4 regions of the Pseudoalteromonas sp. APAL1 genome follow, and region 1 is predicted to be linked to each of the others. Evidence: predicted binding sites of a transcription regulator. Region 1 holds the regulator's gene; each other region holds the start of a gene.
What was found. The regulator sigma-54, encoded in region 1, starts transcription at its own class of promoters, with help from an activator protein. The targets are predictions, from matches to a motif close to GTTGGCACGNNNNTNGNNT.

Region 1 (6,160 bases):
GTCGCGGAAGACCAAAAACTCTGCGGCTTATTTACGGATGGTGATTTACGTCGTATTTTAGAGCAACGTATTGATATTCATAGTACCGCCATTAGTCAGGTCATGACGCGCTCATGTACTACAGCCAGTGCAGAGATGCTGGCTGCTGAGGCGTTAAATATTATGGAACGCAAACGTATCAACGGCTTGATTGTAATCGATAAAAATAACACACCGATTGGCGCGCTTAATATGCAAGACCTATTAAAAGCAGGAGTTCTGTAAGTAATGACATTCGCCGAGCTATACCAGCCCCTTAGTCCTGATGTAAGTCAGCGTGCTCAAAAAGTTAAGTTACTAATATGTGATATTGATGGCGTTTTTTCTGATGGCCGAATTTATCTTGGAAATCAGGGCGAAGAGCTTAAAGCATTTAATACCAAAGATGGCTTTGGCATCAAAGCACTCATTAATAGTGGCTTTGAAGTTGCCGTTATTACCGGGCGCCATTCACAAATAGTTCAGCAGCGAATGACTAGCCTAACCGTACAGCATATTTATCAAGGCCAAGAAACAAAGCTGATTGCATACCAAGAGTTAAAAGATAAACTTGGCCTAGAAGATGAGCAAATAGCGTACATTGGTGACGATGGCCCTGATTTGCCTGTAATGGAAAAAGTAGGCTTTGCGGTAGCAGTCAATGATGCGCACCCATTGATAAAAAAACTGGCTCACTATACGACCATGCTACCGGGTGGCTTTGGCGCTGTACGTGAATTAACAGATTTACTGATGTTAGAAAACGGTAAGCCGTTAACTAGCAATGGAACCAGCGCATGAATATAGCCCGTATTTTACTGAGTATTGTTTTTGTTTGTTGCATGGTGTGGTTGTGGTATCCGTACTTTAACCAAACAACAAACACAATAAATAGTGAAGACGAGATTATTGCAACTCCCGATTATACGGCCGTTGCACTAAAGCAAACCGCTTATGATGAGCAAGGCAAGATTAGCCATAAAGTGGCCGCTGCGAAAATGGAGCTTTATCAGCAACTTGGGTTTACCTTTTTTGAGCAACCTATTTTTACACTTTATGGCGACCAGCAAATTTGGCAAGTAAAAGCTAAAGAAGCCACCTTATATGAAAACGATCAGCTTATTTTTGAAGGCGATGTTGTTGCTAAAAACTTAACCCATAATGGCATGATCGAAGATATTAAAGCTGAAAACATTAATGTTGATATAGAACAAATGACCATGTTTTCGAAGCAACCTGTGACGCTAACAGGACCAAATTTAAAAATTACCGGTAAAGGCCTAAAAGCTAATTTAAAAACCGAGATTGTAGAGTTAACTAACCATACACGAACCATATACTATGACCAATAAACTGAAGAAATTACTCCTGATCCCAAGCTTATTGATTGCCTTTTCAGGCGTAGCTGCCGAGCAGACAGGCGCACAAATTAGCATAAGCTCAGATCGCCAAACTGGTAAGCTAAAAGATGGCGTTGGTATATTTGAAGGCAATGTCGAAATTATACATGGTAACCGCCGGATCACAGCCGAACGCCTTGAAGCCCATGGTGGTGATACAGAAGGTACTGTTGAGTTAATTATCGCCACAGGTAAGCCTGCTTATTTTGAAGAAAAGCAAGCAGATGGCACGGTAATGAGCGCCAGTGCAGAAGAAGTTCGCTACGACGTAGCCAAGCGCTTCTTAACTTTAAATGGGGAAGCCGAAGTAACTCAAGCAGGCCAAAAAGTAACAGCGAAAAGCATTACTTATGATATGGCACAACAACTAATTAGCGCAGAAAAAGACGAAAACTCAACAGACCGTGTACACACAATCTTAGTGCCTGTTGACAACAAACAAGACGATAAAGGCCAACCATGAGCACATTAAAAGCAGAGCTTTTAGCAAAAAGTTATAAAGGCCGCCAAGTTGTCAAAAATGTGGGTCTTGAGGTTGAAGCGGGCAGTATCGTTGGTTTGCTTGGCCCAAATGGCGCAGGCAAAACCACCACTTTCTATATGATTGTTGGCTTAGTACCTAGCGATAAAGGCAAGATCAGCATTGATGATAATGATATTACACTTTTGCCAATGCATAGCCGAGCACGTTTAGGGATTGGTTACCTACCACAAGAGTCATCTATTTTTAGAAAGTTAACGGTTTATCAAAACCTAATGGCTATTTTAGAAACGCGTAAAGATTTAAATAAACAAGGCCGAGAAGAAACACTCAACAACTTACTTGATGAATTTAGTATTCAGCATATTCGTGATAGTCAAGGTATGGCCTTATCTGGGGGCGAGCGTCGTCGCGTAGAAATTGCTCGGGCATTAGCCGCAAACCCTAAATTTATCTTGTTAGATGAGCCTTTTGCTGGTGTTGATCCTATTTCAGTGTTAGATATAAAGAAAATTATTGAACACTTAAAAAATCGTGGTATTGGTGTATTAATCACTGACCATAATGTTAGAGAAACCCTTGATGTTTGTGAAAAAGCCTACATTGTTTCTCATGGGGAGCTAATTGCATCAGGAACACCTGAGCATGTTTTAGCTGACCAAACCGTACGCGATGTGTATCTAGGTGAGCAATTCAGGCTATAACCAATAAGCCACCATCTAGCGCATCTGCTAAACTAAATAACAATGACAATAAATCGATATAAATTTACCTGTGACTGCACAGGTGTCGATAACACATAAAAGGATTGTTAGGGATACATGAGGCAATCATTACAGCTGCGCATGGGCCAGCAACTTACAATGACTCCACAACTGCAACAAGCAATTCGCTTGCTGCAGCTTAGTACATTGGATCTCCAGCAAGAAATTCAAGAAGCACTTGATAGTAACCCTCTGCTTGAAGTGGAAGAAGCAGATTACAACGATGAAAACATTGGTAAGAACGAGCAAAAAGCTGAATCTGATGATACTCAGCTAAGTGCATCGGCCGAAGAAGCGCCGAGTGAGTACGAACAAGAAAGCAGCGATGCCCTTAACAAAGACACCGTTAGTGACGATTTAGCCATGGATGTGACATGGGATGAGTACATGAGTGCTGCCCCATCAACATCATCAGGTCCAATGCCTGAAGATGAGTCAATTTATCAGGGTGCATCGACTGAAACCCTCCATGAATACCTTATGTGGCAATTACAACTCACACCATTTAGCCCAACCGATGAAGCGATCGCTGTCGCCATCGTAGAGGCAATTGATGACTCAGGTATTTTAACTGTTAGCTGCGAAGACATAGTCGAAAGTTTTAATCAAAATAATGATGAAGAAGAAATCGAACTAGATGAAGTCGAAGCGGTCTTAAAGAGAATACAGTTGTTTGATCCAGTAGGGATTGGTGCCCGTAGCTTACAAGAGTGCTTATGTATCCAGCTTCGCCAATTCGATGCGAGTACGCCGTATTTAGCTGAAACTAAAATGGTTTTATCTGAGCATATTGAATTATTAGCAAGTCGCGACTATCGCACTTTGATGAAAAAGACTAAGCTTAAAGAAAGCGAACTAAAAGAAGTAATGACGCTGATCCACAGCTTAAACCCTAAGCCAGCTGACAGCATAGTTCGCGAAGAGTCTGAGTACGTTATACCCGATGTATCGGTTAAAAAAGTTAAAGGTCGTTGGGTCGTTGAATTAAACCCAGATTGTATGCCAAAAATTAGAGTGAATAGCCAATATGCAGCTATGTCACGCTCAGTAAAATCGAGCAGCGATAGCCAGTTTATTCGCTCTCATTTACAAGAAGCTAAATGGTTTATTAAAAGCTTAGAGAGCCGTAACGATACACTTTTAAAAGTGACCAATTGTATCGTACAGCAACAACAAGCATTTTTTGAACATGGCCCAGAAGCCATGAAACCAATGGTGCTGAACGATGTCGCAGAAATGGTCGAAATGCATGAATCGACAATTTCACGTGTTACAACACAAAAATACATGCACACCCCTCGCGGGATTTTTGAGTTGAAATATTTCTTCTCAAGCCATGTCAGCACAGAAAACGGTGGTGAGTGTTCATCAACAGCAATTCGCGCTTTGATCAAAAAGCTTATCGCTGCAGAAAACTCAGCTAAACCATTGAGTGATAGTAAAATTGCAGATATATTGGCTGAGCAAGGAATTAAAGTAGCTAGACGCACAATTGCAAAATATCGAGAGTCTCTAGCGATACCTCCGTCTAATCAGCGTAAGAGTTTGATTTAGACGTTTTACATAGAAGGAAAATGCTTATGCAACTAAATTTAACTGGTCGTCATGTAGAAATCACTGATTCATTAAGAGACTATGTAAACAGCAAGTTTGCAAAACTAGAAAGGCATTTTGACCACATTAATAATGTACATGTCATTCTAGATGTAGAAAAATTAAGCCAAAAAGCAGAAGCAACTTTACATGTAAATGGAGGCGAGCTCTTTGCCTCAACTGCACACCAAGATATGTATGCAGCCATTGACTCGCTAATCGATAAACTAGATCGTCAAGTCATTAAACACAAAGAGAAATTAGCTCGACACTAAATTATGAAACTTAGTTCACTTACTAACCAGGACTGCAGCAAAGCTGCGGTCCTTTTTAATAGCAAAAAAAGAATCCTTGAATATATCAGCGAGCTGGCTCACCAGCAGCTTCCTCATTTATCTCAACAAGACGTCCTTGATGCCTTACTCAATAGAGAAAAATTAGGCAGTACAGGTATTGGTCGTGGCATTGCTATTCCACATGGCCGCATGAGTGGTGCAGAGCAACCACAGGCATTTGTCATAGTGAGTGAATCCCCAATCAATTTTGACGCAATTGATAACCGACCTGTGGATATTTTCGTTGCACTCATCGTACCAGATGGAGACAGCCAACTTCACCTAAAGACCTTATCGACAATTGCTGATAGACTAAAAGATAAGGAGTTTTGTAAACAGTTACGTAGCGCCAAAACAGACCACGAACTGTTTCAGGTCATATCAGCAGAGGCATAAATGGAATTAATTATCATCAGCGGTCGCTCAGGCTCAGGTAAATCGGTCGCTTTACGTGTACTTGAAGACTTGGGTTACTACTGTGTTGATAATATCCCAGTCAACTTATTACCTTCGCTTGTTCGTAGCGTTTCAGACAACTATGACAAAATAGCAGTCAGCATAGATGTGCGTAACTTACCGAAAGAGCAGCAAGAGTTTAATGATATTCTTGAATACCTGCCAGGTTTCGCAAACCCAACACTGTTCTATTTAGACAGTGATGACCAAACTCTGATCAAACGCTTTTCTGAAACGCGACGCTTACATCCTCTATCGATTGACTCGCTGCCACTCGATTTAGCAATTAAGCAAGAAAGAGTATTACTGGATGTACTGATCACGCGCGCTGATTTTATGATTGATACCACCGACCTGAGTGTTCATCAGTTAGCTGAATCTATTCGTGAAAAGATCTTAGGTAAAAAAGATAAAAAGCTGATTATCACCTTTATGTCGTTTGGCTTTAAACATGGTATTCCTAAAGAAGCCGATTACGTATTTGATGCACGTTTTTTACCAAATCCACATTGGGAGCCAGATCTAAAGCCACTCACAGGCTTAGATCAACCAGTAAAAGATTACCTTGCAAGTCATAGCATAGTGCAAAAATTTACATGGCAAATTCAAACATTTGTGCAAACATGGTTACCTCACCTTGAGCGTAACAATCGAAGCTATCTTACTATCGCAATTGGCTGTACTGGCGGGCAACATCGCTCGGTATATTTAGCGCAGACCATTGGTGATAGCTTTTCAAAAACGCATGCGAACGTAAAAATCCGCCATCGCGAGCAAGATATTTAATTGGATGCCAGATGCACGCAGAAGACACGTTTTTAATTCAAAATAAGCTTGGCTTGCACGCACGAGCAGCCACTGTTTTAGCACAACTTGCTTTGCAATTTGATGCTAAAATTATGCTTTATCAAGACGATAAAGAAGCTGAAGGTGATAGTGTTTTAGCCTTAATGTTACTTGAAAGTAGCCAAGGTAAAGAAGTGCGTGTGGTATGTGAAGGCCCAGATGCAGAGGCTGCACTGAACGCAATTGGAGAATTAATTGCACAACGCTTTCATGAACAAGAATAGCGTTTGCTAAGGCTTAACCGTTTAAGTTAAACTTAGTTCAGGT
Region 2 (6,160 bases), on a different contig from region 1:
AACTTCTAATGCACGTGAATTTGCTTGGAAATTACGTTGTGCACTGATCAAATCAACAAGTTCACTTGTTAAGTTGACGTTTGACTGCTCAAGGGCTGATGAGTTAATTGAACCTAATGTACCTGAACCTGGTTCACCGGCAATTGGCTCACCAGAGGTTAAGCTTTTCTTCCATGCCGTGTTACCCACTTGCTGTAAACCTTGTGAGTTAGAAAAGCGCACCATTGCCACTTGGCCTAAGAATGAAGTATCACCATTACTGTAAGAAGCAACGATTTTACCATCTGTACCAATATCAATACCTGATAGACGACCTACAGTCGCACCATCTTGCTCTAGCGCTTTCACTTCAAAGTTACTTGCATATTGAGTCGGTATTTTATTCGTTGTACCAGCTTCATCGCGCCAATTGATGTTTACATCATCAGGGAAACTCGCACCGTTAGATAATAAACCAGATATACCGCCTGAAGGTATTGTTAATGGATTAAACGTAGCATCTGTATTTGCAGTTCCATCAGTGCTTTGAGGTAAACCACTTGAGTCAAACTGAAAAGTTGAAATAGGCGTATATGGCGACGTAGTTTGCTCAGTACCATTAGCAGCAAACGGCTTTTCATCAAGTGTTGCAAACACTTGCCATTCATTGTCATTACCAGTCACTGCTGCGTCAGTTTTAACAAAGAAGAACTGTAAAATGTGTGGCTCACCTAAAGAATCATACACTGTTGTTGATGTTGAACTGTTATACGATGCACTTGTCTCTGGGTCAAATGGTGTAACTGCTGGCGTTAATGCACGCGAATCTAAGTTAAACGACGAATAAACATTAGTCGTAGCGCGTGGAGAACCTGATGCATCAGGAATTTGTAGCGCAGAAGATGTGCTTAAACTAACAGAAGTTGTATCACCCGTTGCTTCATCAACAGGGAAACCTTGTAAGTAGTTTCCGCTAGCATCCACAATAAAGTTGTCTTTATTCAGTTTGAACGCACCAGCACGAGTATATGTAAAATCTTGTGCACCTAGGTCATTTGCCATGGCAAAGTAGCCTTCACCAGTAATTGCTAAGTCCAGTGAGTTATTAGTGAAAGATAATGAACCTTGGTGGAATTGTTGTGCCACCATTGTAGTTCTTACGCCGTCACCATTTTTAGTTTTACCTGAGCTAAATACTGATGATGCGTACACATCAGCAAACTCAGCACGAGACTCTTTAAAGCCTGTGGTGTTAACGTTAGCAATATTGTTTGCTGTTACATCTAAGTCTTTTTGCGCGGCAGCAAGGCCGGTTAATGCAATATTGAAGCTCATAAGTCACCTCTAAAGTGTCAATCTGTAGCACTAGGCTAACTAGTTAATCTGTGTAATTAAGCGATTTCTGCAACATCAGTTAGCCTAACCGCGCCTTCTTTAGTATTAATAATAATGCCGCTAGATCCATTGATATTAACGCTTTCAATATTTTTGAAAGTCGCTAAAGGTAGACTGCTATAGTCACCATTTTGGAATCCTTCAGCTTTAACTTCGTATTCGCCTGGAGGCAAAAGCTCTCCATCGTCATTTTTACCATCCCACTCAAAACGAACTGCGCCAGCCGATTGAGCGCCCATGCTGATGGTACGTACAAGTTGACCTGACTCATCAGTAATGCGAAGCGTAAGATCTTCAACAGGCGTTTCTGCAATTGCCGAACCTTTAGCAACGTTACTACCATCAAAATCAATCGTATTTGATTCTAATAGTGCTTGTTTACCAACTAAGGTCGAAGCTTGTAATGCCGAGTTCGATGTCATTGACGCAGTAAGTGCATCAAATTTTGAGTTTAAATTCGAGATCCCTTCAGCCATGGTAAAGTTGGTCATCTGAGCAATCATTTGATCATTATCAGCCGGCTTGCTTGGGTCTTGAAACGACAACTGTTGTGTTAAAAGCGAGAAGAAGTCTTCTTGCGTTAAAGTGTCATCTTTCTCTTCTGGTTTGTTTTGATTGTCCTGCCAACGTAAATTATCTAAATACGTGGATGACGCACTGCTGATGTCGTTACTCATAACTTATCCTCGGTTACCGCTGCCCAAGCAACAGTGTTTTACTTAACATTTGCTTAGCTGCATCAGCAACTTGCACATTTGTTTGGTAAGAGCGAGAGGCAGAAATCATATTAGCCATTTCTTCTACGACATTAACGTTAGGTTTGTAGATATAACCGTTTTCATCCGCACTGGGGTGATTAGGGTTGTACTCTATTTGCAGAGGCTTATCGCTCTCAACAATACCCAACACTTTTACGCCAACAGAAGAGCCCTGAGGATTGCTTTGTGTTGCTGACGCTTTAGTCAACTCCGCAGCAAAAACAGGATGGCGCGCTCGGTATGTTTTGTCTTGACTAGAGCTAATCGTATTCGCATTCGAGATATTACTTGCTGTTGTATTAAGACGCACATTTTGCGCGCTCATACCAGTGCCTGAAATATCAAAAACATTATATAAACTCATGATTAAGCTCCTTGACTACCGAGGGCTTTTTTAAGGCCTTTAATTTTACTACTCATAAATTGCAGGCTTGCCTGATACTCTAATGAGTTCTGTACATACAAGTTTCGTTCCACTTGTATATCAACTGAGTTACCATCACCTGTATCTGCTTGATTTGGCGTACGAAACATTTCTGCGTTACCAACAAACCGACTTCCACCGGCAAGGTGTTTTGCGTCAGTTCGTACCATGTTATTGCCGCCTTGCTGGTTGCTTTTTGCCGCTTTTAGAGCCGCCGCAAAATCGATATCTTTTGCTTTGTAGCCCGGCGTATCAGCATTAGCGATGTTTGTCGCTAATAACTCAGCGCGTTGTGAACGGATCAACATTGCATGCGGGTGCACACCAAATGCTTTATCAAAACTGATAGCCATAACCATCTCCAAAAAATTGACTCCGCTGGTGCAGATGCAAAAGGCAAGCCAAAATTAACTAGATAGATAAAGCACGGTAAGCTTTTGAATAATAAATAATTTAGCAACCTAAGAGCTAGGTTGCTAAGAAGAGGTTACTTTTTCTGGTAGATAATACCTGGGTTACAACGAACCATCTCGAAGCTATCACTTAAGCCAGCCATAGATTCAGATGCCCCTAAAAATAAATACCCTTTTGGATTAAGGGCCTGAGCAAATTGAGAGATAATTTTTGCTTTTACCTCTGGAGAGAAGTAGATCAGTACATTGCGGCAAAAAATGATATCAAACTTGCCCATTAAGGCGTAAGAATCTAATAAATTCAAATGCCTAAAGCTCACCATTTTTTTGATTGGATCAATCACCTGCGCCATGCCATTGCCGCTGTCTTTAAAAAACTTTTGCCGTCTTTCAATTGATAAACCACGGGCCAGTGCCAACGAGTCATATTCAGCATTTTTACACATATCAAGCATGGTATTAGATATATCAGTGCCGATAATCTGCGCGCCCATTTTAAGTACGCCAGGGTTTTTCGCCTGAAACTCAGCAACCGACATAGCAATTGAGTACGGCTCTTGGCCTGATGAACTTGCCGCTGACCAGATTTTTAGTGGCCTACGCACATCTTTCAACTCAGGAAACAGCTTTGTTTTGAGCAATTCAAATGGGTATTGATCACGAAACCATAAGGTTTCATTCGTCGTCATGGCATCCACAACAGCAGCACGAAGCTGTCTTTCATGTGGACTGAGCGTTTTACTAACTAACTGCGATAAAGACTCAACATTAAAGCGCACCATTAATGGCGCAAGACGACTTTTCACTAGGTAAAGCTTATTGTCGCCTAACACAATGCCACACTGTTGCTCTAGAAAAGAGCGAAATTGATCGTATTCGCTTTGTTGTAAGTGCTTATTTTCCAAAGTAATACCACCTATAAATAATTAATCACAATGAACCCACTTTTTAACAGCCGTTGCTAATTCGTCAGGGTTAAATTTTGCAATAAAATCATCTGCACCTACTTTTTGGATCATTGCTTGGTTAAATACACCGCTTAAAGAAGTGTGTAAGATCACATGCAAAGGTGATAATTTTGGATCCGCTTTTATCTCTGCCGTAAGGGTATAACCATCCATTTCAGGCATTTCAACATCTGAAATTAATAACCCTACGCGTTCAGTAATATCGTTTTGGCAATCGAGTTTTGCAATCTCACGTAACCGTAATAAAGCCTCTTTACCATTTTTAGCGAGTTCAGTTTGTACACCTAATGGCTCAAGCGCTCGTTTAACTTGGTTTCGCGCAACAGCAGAGTCGTCTGCTATAAAGACAATACGTTCGCCTAAGTCTCGCTGGATTTCACCATCACCCACTACTTCTGCACTTACTTCTGTATTCACAGGGCAAATTTCATTCAAGATTTTTTCTACGTCTAGAATTTCAACCAGCTCGTTTTCGATTTCGGTGACCGCAGTTAGGTAAGAATAACGACCCGCACCTGATGGTGGAGGCATTATTTTTTCCCAATTCATATTAACGATACGTTCAACACCGCCAACCAAAAACCCCTGCACAGAGCGGTTGTATTCGGCAATGATAATAAAACTGTCTTTGATATTTTCGATAGCAGGACCGCCAACGGCCATTGATAAATCAATGACTGAAATAGTCTGACCGCGAATGTGAGCTACGCCTCGTATATAAGCATTAGATTTGGGCATGTTTGTGAGTGGTGGGCATTGCAAAACCTCTCTCACTTTAAACACATTGATACCAAAGCGTTGTCGCCCTCTGAGTTTGAATAATAGTAATTCAAGGCGGTTTTGCCCAACCAACTGCGTGCGCTGGTTCACTGAGTCTAAAATGCCTGCCATTTCAATCTCCTAAAGATAAACAATCAGAGCCGGAACAATAATTGCTTTCTTTGTGTTAAAGCTACATAAGGTTACAAAGCGTCTGTTTTTTGACGCAAAATATTTATACCTTGTTTTCAACCATAAGCATAGTCGAAACAATATGAGTTTGTTAAAAAAAAGCCGAAGATACAGTGTTTTTTATTTCCTTGCTAGCTTGTTGTCCATTACACAAGTGCATGCAGAAGTATATAAAAACGAGCAGCTTCAACAGATCGCTATCGATTTTGTTAGTGAGCAGCTTACTGATCTAGAAAGTACACCACAAGTGAGTGCATTGCCGCTTGATAGCCGCATACCCGACAGAGTGTGCGAATCACCTTTAAGTAAAGAAGTACCAACAACACCTCCTTTTAATCGGCAGGTAACTGTACAACTTAAGTGCGAAGATATAAATAGTTGGACCCAATACGTACACGTGCGCATCATTGAGCTTGAGCCTGTGGTTGTTGTGACAACTCATTTAAGTCGTGGTGAAGTGATCAGGGCTGAACATTTACGTCTTGAAATGAAACCAAAACAGTTTGTTAGAACGCAATATGTGCAAGATGAGTCTATACTTATTGGCAGTCGAATTAAGCGCAATTTGCGTGACGGTACACCAATTGTAATGAGTCAGGTTTGCATGGTTTGTAAAGGCGACAACGTGACTATTTACGCTTCACTACGAGGCCTTAGAATTAAAACGACAGGCATTGCCCTTGAAGATGGTACGTTAGACGAATTAGTGCGTGTAAAAAACAAAAAATCAGGTAAAGTATTAAATGCACGTGTGGATGGTGTCGAGTCTGTTCAGGTAAATATTTAATTTTTTATATTTATGCTAAAGTATCCGCTGTGCCTGCCGATATAAAGGCATATGTTGGGTAATGTATAGGTCAAATATTATGGTAAGCAATGTCAATAATGGTCAACAACAAACCTCTGTGTTGACAAATACCAAGCAAAAAAAGCTTGATTTACAAAAAGATAATGCTAACGCTGCTGAAGCTAAGTCAGCTGCGCCAAAAGCAAGTGTAGATTCTGTAAGCTTAACACCTCAAGCTAAACAGCTTAAATCTTTGCAAGAAAAAGCAGAGCAATCGTCTGGTTTTGACAGTAACAAAGTTGCCGAGCTAAAAAAAGCAATTAGTGAAGGTAAATACCAAATTGATGCTGAAAAACTAGCGAAGAACATCGCCGCATTTGAGTTTGATGTCTATGGCTAATCATAATCATTTAATTGCCAGTAAACTAACACAACAAGTTTCTTGCTTGGAGTCTATTGCTGCGCTTTTAGATGATGAACTCAAT
Region 3 (6,160 bases), on a different contig from region 1:
AGAGCATTGATAACAGCTAAACCAATAATGCCACCAAACATTGCAAACCAAACTTGCATATCTATGGTTTGCTCCATGCTTTGGCGAATCATTTTTTGTTCTGCAATAGTGGCATCAACACTGGCTACAGCGACTTGTTGATCGATTAAATATTGCGGGTCAGCTTTATTGTAAAAAGCAAACATGCTGGCTGCGAGAATGCCGGCAAGTAAAATAAAGGCAACAAAAGACCAGCCTTTTGCTTCTTTTAAACCATTAAAGGCTTTACTTGGACTGATAAAAATATCAACCAAAGCGGTCATAACATTTGATGATTTCATTTTTTATTCCTTGTTTTATAACATTTGTTTTTAGGTACTAAAATATCCTGTTTAGTAACAAATTAGCAATTTGTTTTGTAACTGTATGTTAACAGATGTGATTAGTAAATCTGTGATAAGGTTAAGCGGTTAATTTGAGTCGAGTTTATTAGGAAAAGTAGGTCGTTATGGCGAATTGTAATGTACGTTGTATTGATGAGTTGGTATTGGGGTTTTGGCGTTTGTTAGATTGGCAGATAACGCCACAGCAATGCTTAAGCTTTTTAGAAAATGCAATCGATATGGGGGTTTCACATACCGATCATGCTGACATTTACGGTGAATACGGTTGTGAAGCTGAATTTGGCAAAGCACTTAAACTAAAACCAAGCATTCGTGATGAAATCAAAATAATCACCAAGTGTGGTATCAAGCCTGCCTTTGCAAGCCTAGGGTTGCAAGGCAAAGCAAATCATTATGACTCAAGTGCCGCGCATATTATTGCCTCAGCACAGCAGTCACTTAAAAACTTCAATACTGATCGTTTAGATGTATTACTTATTCATCGTCCTGATTACTTGATGAATGCCGATGAAATGGCAGAAGCATTTAATACCCTAAAAGCAAATGGTGATGTGATTGATTTTGGTGTGTCTAACTTTACGCCATCGCAACTTAGCTTGTTGCAGTCGCGTTTAGACTTTGAGCTTGTGACTAATCAAATTGAGTTTTCACCTTACGAAATGAAAGCGCTTGACGATGGTAGCTTAGACCAATGCCAATTGCTTGATATCAAACCTATGCTTTGGTCACCATTAGCAGGGGGTCGTTTATTCTCAAGTGATGATGAAAAAGCGGTACGTTTACGTGCAGTGTTAGAGCAGGTTGGTGCTGAAATTGGTGCTACTGCCATTGATCAGGTTGTTTATGCTTGGCTGTTAATGCACCCGAGTGCACCGTCTGTGGTACTCGGTACGGGTAATATTGAGCGTGTTAAATCAGCTGTTGAAGCTAAGCAGCTTACTATGAATCGTGAACAATGGTATCGCATTTGGCAAGGCTCAACCGGTCATAGTGTGCCTTAAAACGTAAAGTCCAAAACGAGAAAAGGGCCTTACGGCCCTTCGTGTTGCAGCAAGTAACACATTCTTTATAAAGTGAAGTCAACCGCGTAAGCGACGTACACTTTTACATCTGAACCATCTATATCGTTGTCGGCAAGACCAAATGTAAAGCCATCTTTAGATACTGAAACACCGTAGTCGATGATGTCATCATCACCGATGAAATCACCAGAGTAATGGCCAACATGAAGAGCCATTTCTGCGCCAGTACTTCCTACTGGGAAGCTGTAGTCAGCATTTAAATAAAGTGAATCACCAAAATCTGTACCGTCACCGCTTGCTGCTGATGTTGCTAATATTGCTGCACCAAAGGTGAAGCTGCCCATGCTGATGCTACCGTAGATTTCTGAAAAATCAGCATCAGCAGATGATGCTGCATCTGGATACGCATAATATATATAACCAACGTCATAGCTAACGGTTTCATTAATGTCACCGCCAAAACCAGCATAAAGATCTAACTCGTAAGTCATGTCTTCAGCCCAGCTTGCATTCGATACCCAAGTACCTGCATAAAAGCCTGATTCATTAGCGTAATCGATGCCGCCTTGGATAGCTGCATCGCCGCCTGTTTGTTCTTGGCCACGCCACAAGTAGTTAGAAGTCGCTGCTGCATTAGCTGTTACTTCAGCATAAGTATATGTAGAGCTTAACGTTAATAGCGCAATTGCGCTTGCTGCGAACGTTTTTTTTAGTTTTAGCATGTTTCTGTATCCTGTTGTTATGTTGATTTTGCCCTAGTTCAGGTTGCAGCCTGATTATTGTTTGCGGACATAATTATGTGTTGTCTGGATACGATGTAGCACTGGTTGTGCCAAGTTACTTTTGGAAGGGATATTTTATGCTTAACTACTTTAAAAACAGCCTATTAAGCTTACTATTTTTTAAAAATTAGTTTTCTTTGAATTATTCATGCGCACTTGCGTGGTGCAAAAAATAACCTGGTTGCACAATTGCGAAGCAACCAGGTTTTTCTTGTTTGAGAGTGACTTAGCCAAAAATTGCACGCATTAGACTAATTGTTTCTTCGACGCTGCGGCCTTTTTCAACTTCACTGATGATTGAATCGCGCTTAGCTTTGATATGTTCAGGGATATCATCGCTTGCTAGTGCGCGGTCTACCAGTATCTCAGCTGATTCTTTGCCACGGCGTACGGTCTTTTTACCTGCTGAGCTCGTGGTACTCTTAGGTTTGTTTAACAACTTAATATAGTTTGAGTTATCAGCGGTACTTTTATCTGCATAATAAAAGAAGCTCGGTAATAGGGCTTTGATTTCAACCAGAGAGTGTTCAAGCTCATTTGCTGCGTTGGCCATTTTGAACCAAGGCATACTATGAATGGCTTCGACAACATCTTGCCAGTAGCGCTCAAAATCGCGGTTATTAAGCTTAGTAATGCCTAATGCCGCACAAAGAGCATCGAGCTTACTATTTACGATTGGTGTAAACACGTCAGGTCGGCGCATCGCAAGTAAGCGAGTAGCAGGAGCAAGCGTTGGTTTTTCATCGCTGCCATTAAATGCCATGAAGTAAGCAACCATAAAATGCTGATAATGTTCTTGCGTTACTTCACCCTCCAGTGGAATGTGTGCAAGCGCTTCATCAAATGCGCCAGGTAAATCACTCAACATTTGGTGGAAACCTTTTGCGTTCTTGGTAGAAGCAAACCATTCAACGTCGAAGTTATAGCTGCTTGGATCAAGCGAGGCACTGTGTTTACCAGAAAAAGCTAAACGGTCTTCTGGGATCATCTCTTTCAGTGATTGCGATTTAATTGCAGCAATGTAATTAGCTAAGCGTAGTTGCTCATCAAGTGCTATTAGCGCTTGATGCTGTTCGATGAAGCCTGCGATAACCGGCCATGGCGCAACCCTTAAGGTTTTTAACTGCAAAAAGCTGATTGCAGAAATTAATAAGTCATGAAGTTTTTTTAGCGTAGGAAGTTGCTTATCTTCTAATAGATCGTAATTAATGCGATCGCGGCTTGCACTTAATAGCTCATAGCACCAACCTAAAAAGTCTTCAGGATGATTTTCTACTTTAACTGCCATTAGGTTTAAGCTGATATCAGAGGCTTGCTTGAGGATGTTTTGATAAATTTGACTTTCTTGCTCGCCAAGCGCCATTTTTGACGGTGAAATAAGCAGTTTCTTCATGCTTAATCGATACTCCAGTTTTGACCAAATTGGGTTGTTTAATTTTAGTACACAGGGTGCAAAAACAACAGGGTCGTGCATCATACCGAAGTAATGAAATGATGCAATCTTACTGATAATTTATAAGTAAGATTGCCACTGATTTTTAGATTAATCGTTGTCATCGAGTGTAAATAATTGCTCAACGGCCACTTCAAAGTGAGCAGCAATTTTTAACGCAATAATCACTGAGGGTATAAAGCGGCCTGTTTCAACTGTGCTAATAGTTTTACGTGATACTGCAATGGCATCAGCAAGTTCTTGCTGCGATAACCCCTTATCTTTACGGAATTTAGCGATATTATTTTGCACTTTTACACCTAGTCTCTACTTTGCCAAATAATTGATACACCATATATTAAACACATCAAGGCAAGGTAAAATGTGGCCATCATGCTATGAGATACATTTAAAGCAAGTTCATCAGACAATAAAAAAATCGCCCCCATGCTAAAAAGTAATCCAAGCACAACATGTTTATAAGCGATGGTATCAATCGTATTTAAAAATTCATCCTTATACGTAAGGCGATAGCCAAGTTTCCATGTAAATCCACCTCGAATCACAAACATAAAGAATGAACCAATAAATGCGGCACCACCAATAAACAGTAAAGGAACTGATGTTTGCTTGAGCATTGGGTAAACACTAATAATTAATAACGTGACTCCCATGAATATTGAAAACCATGCGTTATGACTCATAAACTTTTCTTCCGTTTTGATATCTTGCTTAGACATAATCGTTTCCTTTTATTTTCAACTCAAATGTAACCTACAGGTATCAATGTAACCCTAGGGTATCATGTGGTCAAGTTTTTTTGTAACCTGTAGGTATCAAAAAATTTCAGCGCTTATTCATATTCTTGTACCTAAGCTTGTTTACAAAGCTTTTTATGTGTTGGGCAATGCATTTGCGCCTAACTCCCGCTATGATATGAACATTGTTTGCCCATTTTTAAGGATGATTATGAAAACCTTATTGAAAATCGTTGGTGTCATTTTCGTATTACTAATTGTATTGGTAGTCGCAGCACCATTCCTCATACCTACAGACGCGATATTTAATAAAGTATCGGAGCAAGTAGAACAAACCACAGGTCGTAGTCTGACAATTAATGGCGATAAAAAGCTGTCGGTATTTCCATCATTAAAGCTCGAACTGAATGATGTACACTTTGCCAATATGCAAACTGGCTCGCAAAAAGATATGGCAAGCATGCAGCAACTTGCTATCCGTATCCCGTGGATGTCGCTATTTGGCGGTGAGTTTAAGCTAGATAAGTTTGTTATTAACGAACCAACGATTTTATTAGAAACCGATAAAAATGGTAAAGCAAACTGGCAGTTATTTGATGCCGTTGCTGAGCAACCACAAACAGAGCAGCAAAAAAGTTCTGGCGCTGTTAACTTACCAGATAACTTTGATATCGAACTTGGTGAAGTAGCAATCTATGGCGGCACTTTCACTTACCTAGATGGTAAAACCGGGGCCAAACAACAGATAAGTGATTTAGAATTAGCCATCTTATTACCTTCTCTTCGTAAGACCTTAGAATTAAAAGGCGGTATTACCTATATGGGTGAGCGCTTTAACTTAGATGTCACGCTAGATACACCAGTAAAAGCGATTGAAGGCGAAACCTTTAATGTCAGCACAGAGCTTGATTCTCGCCTAGTCGATTTGAACTTTAAAGGTGCAATTGCAGAAATGGGCAATGACGTGCAAGGGCTTCTTTCTGTTAGCGGTGATTCAGTTAAAAACATTGCAAGCTGGCAAGGTGTTGAGCTTAATGCAAAAGAAAATGCGTTTAATGCCTTTAATATAAAAGGTTCAATGCACCTAAAAGGGCAGCAGTTTAAACTCACTGAGCTACTTGCCACGTTAGATGAGCTACAAATTAAAGGTAAAAGCGATATTAAGCTTGGTGACCGTTTAGCTGTGAATGCCGATATTGATTTAGGCATGCTTGATTTAAACCCTTACTTACCTGAGGGCGTAGCTAAAGAAGAACAAGCAGAGCCTGCAGCAGATGCGCCTGCACAGCCAATTGTTTGGGATGATACTGCAATTGATATGAGCGGCTTAAATGCATTGGATGCAAATGTAGTCGTGCGCTCAAGTGGTTTAAAAGCAAATGATATTACTCTTGGTGAAAACCAGTTAACGGTAAACCTGAAAAATGCACTAGCTAAAATCAGCCTAGATAAGTTTGTTGCTTACGAGGGTAATGGTAAAGGTGTAATCACGGTCAATGCCAAGCAAACACCGTATAAAATTAGCACCAACTTCGCTTTAGATAAAATCGATGCACAGCCATTACTGACTGATGCGGCCGGTTTCGATAAGTTGATGGGTAAAGGCTCTCTAAACTGGGATCTAACGACCACAGGCCAAAGTCAAAAGAGCTTCATCAATGCCTTGAATGGTAAGTTAGCCTTTGAGTTTGCTGATGGCGCAGTGAAAGGTGCCAACATTGCAGAAATGGTTCGTAAAGCCAAAGAGCTCATTAAAGGTAACTTAAGTGCGGTATCAGAAGGT
Region 4 (6,160 bases), on a different contig from region 1:
TTTACAGAGCAAGGTAGTGTCACCTTGTGTATGAAGCTCATTGAACAATCAACAGAGCAGCAACTTATTTGTTTTACCGTCAAAGATACTGGTATAGGGGTAAGCCAAGAAGATCAAAGTCGTTTATTCGATGCGTTTACACAGGGCGATGAATCTCTTACTCGTTCACATCAAGGTGTAGGGCTTGGTCTTGCCATTGTGAAGTATGAGGTTGCCTTGATGGGAGGGGAAATCAAGCTTGAGAGTGAAAAAGGAAAAGGAAGTGAGTTTTACTTTTGCTTACAGCTTGATAAAACCACAGAGCCGGCCAAAAAGTCTGTGGTGTCGTTACCCTCTAAAATGGATTTATCAGGCTTACTCGTACTTGCTGTAGACGATAACCCACTCAATTTAAACATAATTAAAAGTATTCTAGAGCAAGCTGATGTTAATGTTGTTTGTGCAGACAGTGGTGAAAAAGCGATAAAGCTTGCAAAGTCATTGCAACCTGATCTGATTTTTATGGATATTCAAATGCCAGAAATGGATGGTTGCCAAGCAACGCGCATTATTCGTCAGACATTTAGTAAACAACAAATACCAATCTATGCATTAACGGCACACAGTGAACCTGCTGACATAGAGCAATCAGTTGCAGCTGGTATGAATAAGCACCTAACCAAGCCAATTGTTGCGAGCAAATTATTTTTAGCCATGAATGAATTGGAACATAAAAAAGAATCCTTTTTCGATCAAGACTTTATTCTATCTCAATTTGGAAACAGCACTAAGTTAGTATTAACTATGTTGTCAAAGTTTGCGATTATGGCACAAGAGCAGTTATTACTCATATCTAAAGTAAACACTGCGCAAGAGCTGATACGTGTGGTGCATAATCTTAAAGGGTCAGCTGGAAACCTCGGTTTTAAACGTTTGTCAGCGTGCGCTCAGGAATGTGAAGTTAAGCTGAAGAAAACTGGTGAACTGCCCGAACAATTAAATGATGAATTGCAATGCCAATTACAGCAAGTGATTGCATTTATCATCGAACAAGGATCTACACATGTTGAAAAGAGCCAAGGTACTGATTGTTGATGATGATCCGTTAAATCGCTTGGTATTAGAGAAAACGTTGCAGCAAGACTACGATGTTTTTTGTGTTGAAAGTGGTGAAAAAGCACTGACGTTTTTGAAAACTCAAGCTGTCGACTTGTTGATTTTAGATATAGTGATGCCCGGCATTGATGGTTACGAGGTACTTGGCAAGTTAAAAGAAAATGCCACAACCAGCATGTTACCCGTTATCTTTATTTCCGCGAATAACAGCCATGATGATGAAGCAAAGGGCCTTGAATTAGGTGCAATGGACTACATCACTAAACCTTTTAGTGCTGCGATAGTTCGTGCAAGGGTGCGCAATCAGTTATTAATTAAGCAAAAAAATGACCTTCTTGAAATGCTTGCTTCGATTGATGGGTTGACGGAAATACCTAACAGGCGTTATTTAGATGAGAATTTAGCTCGTGAATGGCGTCGAAGTCGTCGAGACTGTACACCGTTATCTGTGCTGTTAATGGACGTTGATCACTTTAAACGCTACAACGATTGTTATGGACATAGAGCCGGGGATGATTGTTTGAAAAAAATTGCTCACGCGCTTGTGGGGGCATGTGAGCGCGGCAGTGACTTTGTAGCACGTTATGGTGGTGAAGAGTTTGCTGCGGTACTGCCAAACACTTCTGCAAAAGAAGCTATTGCATTTGCTAACAAACTACGCGATGCAGTGAATAAACTAAATATCCCTCATAAAGCGTCTTTAAATGCTGATCACATTACGATTAGTATTGGTATTGCTACCACTGAAACCGGGCAAGTATACGCAGAGCAAACTTTATTAGAAGAGGCTGATTTAGGTTTGTATCAAGCTAAAGATACTGGACGCGATAAAGTTGTTTCAAGGATGGTTGCGGTAAATGAATCAGAGTAGGCAAAGCCTACTCTTAACTTTAGCTTGCTAATTAGCCGTTACTTAGCGATTGATAAATTGTATCGCCCACGCCGATTAACTTATCATTTTTAAATACTAAAGGTGTGCACTCATCTTTTGTCATCTTGCCATCTGAATGAATGCTATGCGTAACATAAAATAGCACTTGATATACATCATCACCTTGTTTTAGCAGCTCGGTAAAGTTAGGTGTATGAAGTTTGTTTAATACTGTTTGATAACTGGTATCGAGTGCAAGGTTAGAAATAATTTCACGATTATTTTTATGTTGCTTCTCCCAGCTTGATGAAGAACTACCTGCCCAATGTGTATCGGCTTCGCCATCTGAAACTGCAATAACGCAACCTGTTAAAAATGGAGCAGATAGTGCAGCGATTAGAAGAGCTTTTTTCATTTTTTTTATCCCTAGAAATTCGAGTTTAAGTGATTGTTAGATAGCAATCAGCTTGCCAACTTTAAAAGTCTTTTTAAATCAATGTTTTGCCTGTTAGCTTACATGCGTGGTAGGCTAAATCAACACGTAGGTTAGTCTGTTTGACTAATTTGTTGTATTTTAGACTAATCTATTCCGTGGTTCGCCTTGGTTAAATGCTTGGATATTTAAAGCTATTTCGTTAACTAGGCGAGCGATTGATTCTTGGCTTGCCCATGCGATGTGTGGTGTGAGTAATAAGTTTGCGCCTTTGTATAGTGCCAGCGGGTTTGTTTGCTCTGCGGGTTCTTTACTAAGTACATCTACACCTGCGCCAGCAATGACATTATTAGCTAAAGCGTCAGCTAAATCGGCTTCATTGATAATCCCACCACGAGCGGTATTAATAATAATAGCTGACGATTTCATCATGCTTAATTCTGCCGCGGCTATTTGGTTGCGTGTTTCATCCGTTAGCGGACAATGAACACTAATAATATCGGCTTTGCTTAGGGCATCATTAAAACTAACACGACCTTCACGAGGCGTATGACCTTTTCGCTCACTAATAATGACATTGGCACCAAAGGCACGCGCTACATCAGCCACAGCTTTACCTAATGACCCATAACCAACAATTGCCAATGTTTTGCCGGCAATTTCATTAAAGCTGTAATCTAAGCGACAAAACATTGGGCTTTGTTGCCATAAACCTTGCTGGCAATCATTAATGTATCTATGAGTATTACCCAATAAGTTAGTGATTAAGGTGAAGGTATGCTGCACCACGCTCGGTGTTGAATAGCCCGCCACATTTGTCACTGCAATGTTATGCTCTTTTGCTGCCTCTAAATCGATATTATTAGTGCCTGTTGCTGCAACGCATATTAATTTCAAATTAGTTAACTGGCTCATAGCGAGCTGATCAATCACCACTTTATTACTGATAATTACATCAGCATCTTGGCAGCGCTCAACAACTTGCTCTTGGGAAGTTAGATCGTAACAAGTTAATTTACCTAGCTGTGCTAAGGCATCTAACGAAGTGTTGGCTAATGTTGCTGCATCAAGGACAGTAATATTCATGTGCTTTCCTTTTTTAATTTATTGCTTGACCTTGGGGTGTACTCCAAGGTTTATAGTGAGCATAATAAATAAACGCTTCACAATGGAGACGGTGATGAAAATAGGTGAGTTTTCCCGCCAGTTGGGTGTCTCAACAGATACCCTAAGGTACTACGAAAAGCATGGTTTGTTAACGCCAAGTTCGCGTTCAGACGTGGGATATCGTTTTTATTCTGAGGATGACTATAAGCAAATGGCGTTTATTCTCAGAGCAAAGAATGTTGGCTTTAGTTTGGCTGAGATCAAAGAGTTGCTGCAAATTAAGTTTCATAAAGATCAGCACTCTTGCCATGAAGTTAAAGAGATGACGTTACAAAAGCGCGATCTCGTTGCACAAAGAATTGCAGAGCTTACCCGCTTTTATGACTCACTTTCATTATTGGCTGATAAATGTTGTGGTGGTGAAGAACCCGCTGAAAACTGTTCAATACTAACGACGCTGGAGGATATCGATGGACTTACTCAGTAATTTTTGGCATCTGTTTTTACTCTCGGCGCCTTGGTTAATGCTGGGCTTATTCATAGCTGGTCTGTTAAATGTGTATTTGCCTGCTAACTTTCTTAACCGTCATTTAGGAAAAGAAGGGCTATGGACCACAGTTAAAGCGGCTTTTATTGGTGCTCCTATGCCATTGTGCTCATGTGGTGTGATCCCTGCTGCCATTGGTTTAAGAAGGGCGGGGGCGTCAAAAAGTGCCACCACCGCATTTTTAGTTTCAACCCCTGAAACGGGAGTCGATTCGGTCTCGGTATCTTATGTGTTACTAGGCCCATTTATGGCGGTGATACGTCCTATTGCGGCCGTGTGTAGTGCCATTGTGGCGGGTGTATTAGTGGGTAAAGACAGTGAGCTTCATCAACAGCAAGGCACAACAGCAAATAAAGAGAACACTAAAACAACCTCTTGTTGCAGCAGTAAACAGCCTGAGCCTATGACCACATCGAGTTGTTGCAGTAAAGAGGCGCCTGCTAAGCCCGCACAAAGTTGTTGCAGCAAGCAAACAACTAAAGAACTTGAGGCTGTTAAAACAACAAGTTGTTGTAGTAATAAAGGTTCACAAGCTACTCCAGAGCCGCAACAAAGTTGCGCAAGTGAACAAGCAGTACCTTCGCAGAAAAGCTGTTGTAGCAGTGAGCAGCCAACTAAAGCAGTTGAAAGCCGCTTTGGTAAACTGAAACGTGCGGTGAGTTTTAGTTGTAACAAGTTGCTTGAAGACACCATGATTTGGTTAATGATTGGTTTATTCTTTGCCGCTTTAGTACAAACCTATGTGCCAGAATCTTATTTAAGCCAATGGGGCAGTGGCATACTTGCGATGCTTGTGGTTATTTTAATTAGTATTCCTATGTATATTTGCGCAACAGCCTCAACACCGATAGCTGCTGGACTATTACTCAGTGGTGTATCGCCTGGTGCAGTATTAGTTTTTATGTTGGCAGGCCCTGCTACAAATATTGCAACCTTAGGTGTTGTGGGTAAAGAACTAGGTAAGCGTGCAGTGGTTGCTTACTTAATAGGTGTGATTGCTACAGCGTTGGCATTTGGCTTTTTAACTGATTATTTAGTGACGCAATATGGTTTTGTGGTGGCACCGATGATAGGCGAAGAGCATGAAGTTTTACCGCATTGGTTAAGCTTTATATCGGGCATTGTATTGGCTACTTTAATGCTTAGATTAGTGTTAAAAATGGTTCTGAAAAAGTCCTCGCAAACTGGTAAGAGCATTGCGTAATTACTTGTTATAAAAATATATTTTACTAACATTTGGCAAATAACTTGGTTAACTATCGCGTCTCGGTTCGCATTTAAAATTGCCTGAGTTATAATCCGCCAAATATTTAAACGGTGCGCTGTGCGTGCCGTTTTTTAACTTAAGTAGTTTTTAATGAGTGAAAGTGTGGATAAATACGCCGACATAAGACCTTACAATGATGATGAAGTCGCTGATTCAGTAGCACGTTTAATTGCTGATAATGCTTTTGTGGATGTAATTGCCAAATATAATCTACCGCGCTTTTTATCCTATTTTCCATTTATTACTCGCCCATTAGTGCGCAGCCAGCTGCGTAAAAAGTGGGGTAATACCTCATCGGTTGAGCAAGTACAGCATGAAGTGGCAGATTATTTAAATAAGTTAATCACCCGTACTACTTCTGAAGTGACATTTTCTGGCATAGATAAACTAGATCCTAAACAAGCCTATTTATTTATCTCGAATCACCGAGATATCGTGCTTGACCCTGCATTGGTGAATTGGGGGTTGTTTAAACACAATATGCCGACTGTTCGCATCGCAATTGGTGATAACTTACTGCAAATTCCTTATATCACTGAGTTAATGCGCTTAAACAAAAGCTTTATTGTGAAGCGCTCAGCGAAAGCACCTAAAGAGATGCTAAAAGCTTTGTCGCAGCTGTCTGCTTATATTTATGACTCCCTAGCTGAAGGTCACTCAATTTGGATAGCCCAAAAAGAAGGCCGAGCAAAAGATGGTTTTGACCAAACAGATCCTGCTCTACTTAAGATGTTGCAGTTACAAGGTCGTAAGCAGAAGAAAGAGTTTGCTGAATACGTGCGCGAACTAAAAATTGTGCCTGTGTCTATCTCTTATCAATATGAGCCGTGTGCGATAGCT

Region 2: a site for sigma-54 is predicted at 2,944-2,962, ahead of flgB (flagellar basal body rod protein FlgB). Genes of this name have one in related genera too.
Region 3: a site for sigma-54 is predicted at 2,224-2,242, ahead of L1264_RS06610 (TorF family putative porin). Genes of this name have one in related genera too.
Region 4: a site for sigma-54 is predicted at 2,423-2,441, ahead of L1264_RS12255 (DUF3192 domain-containing protein). Genes of this name have one in related genera too.

What each region holds. Positions count from the first base shown of each region.
Region 1 covers NZ_JAKGAW010000004.1:35,552-41,711, reverse strand. Annotated here, with positions in the region: gene L1264_RS03305 (KpsF/GutQ family sugar-phosphate isomerase) at 1-264, shown strand, start outside; gene kdsC (3-deoxy-manno-octulosonate-8-phosphatase KdsC) at 268-819, shown strand; gene lptC (LPS export ABC transporter periplasmic protein LptC) at 816-1,370, shown strand; gene lptA (lipopolysaccharide transport periplasmic protein LptA) at 1,360-1,881, shown strand; gene lptB (LPS export ABC transporter ATP-binding protein) at 1,878-2,603, shown strand; gene L1264_RS03280 (RNA polymerase factor sigma-54) at 2,721-4,217, shown strand; gene hpf (ribosome hibernation promoting factor) at 4,244-4,531, shown strand; gene ptsN (PTS IIA-like nitrogen regulatory protein PtsN) at 4,535-4,987, shown strand; gene rapZ (RNase adapter RapZ) at 4,988-5,833, shown strand; gene L1264_RS03260 (HPr family phosphocarrier protein) at 5,845-6,117, shown strand.
Region 2 covers NZ_JAKGAW010000001.1:145,252-151,411, forward strand. Annotated here, with positions in the region: gene flgE (flagellar hook protein FlgE) at 1-1,314, opposite strand, end outside; gene L1264_RS00685 (flagellar hook assembly protein FlgD) at 1,371-2,051, opposite strand; gene flgC (flagellar basal body rod protein FlgC) at 2,065-2,496, opposite strand; gene flgB (flagellar basal body rod protein FlgB) at 2,499-2,909, opposite strand; gene L1264_RS00700 (CheR family methyltransferase) at 3,044-3,874, opposite strand; gene L1264_RS00705 (chemotaxis protein) at 3,896-4,828, opposite strand; gene flgA (flagellar basal body P-ring formation chaperone FlgA) at 4,971-5,675, shown strand; gene flgM (flagellar biosynthesis anti-sigma factor FlgM) at 5,755-6,075, shown strand; gene flgN (flagellar protein FlgN) at 6,068-6,160, shown strand, end outside.
Region 3 covers NZ_JAKGAW010000009.1:105,718-111,877, forward strand. Annotated here, with positions in the region: gene L1264_RS06600 (YIP1 family protein) at 1-320, opposite strand, end outside; gene L1264_RS06605 (aldo/keto reductase) at 488-1,384, shown strand; gene L1264_RS06610 (TorF family putative porin) at 1,450-2,127, opposite strand; gene L1264_RS06615 (hypothetical protein) at 2,414-3,580, opposite strand; gene L1264_RS06620 (helix-turn-helix transcriptional regulator) at 3,731-3,931, opposite strand; gene L1264_RS06625 (hypothetical protein) at 3,940-4,359, opposite strand; gene L1264_RS06630 (AsmA family protein) at 4,589-6,160, shown strand, end outside.
Region 4 covers NZ_JAKGAW010000022.1:58,115-64,274, reverse strand. Annotated here, with positions in the region: gene L1264_RS12265 (response regulator) at 1-1,074, shown strand, start outside; gene L1264_RS12260 (GGDEF domain-containing response regulator) at 1,043-1,966, shown strand; gene L1264_RS12255 (DUF3192 domain-containing protein) at 1,998-2,381, opposite strand; gene L1264_RS12250 (D-2-hydroxyacid dehydrogenase) at 2,541-3,485, opposite strand; gene zntR (Zn(2+)-responsive transcriptional regulator) at 3,580-3,993, shown strand; gene L1264_RS12240 (SO_0444 family Cu/Zn efflux transporter) at 3,977-5,257, shown strand; gene L1264_RS12235 (1-acyl-sn-glycerol-3-phosphate acyltransferase) at 5,411-6,160, shown strand, end outside.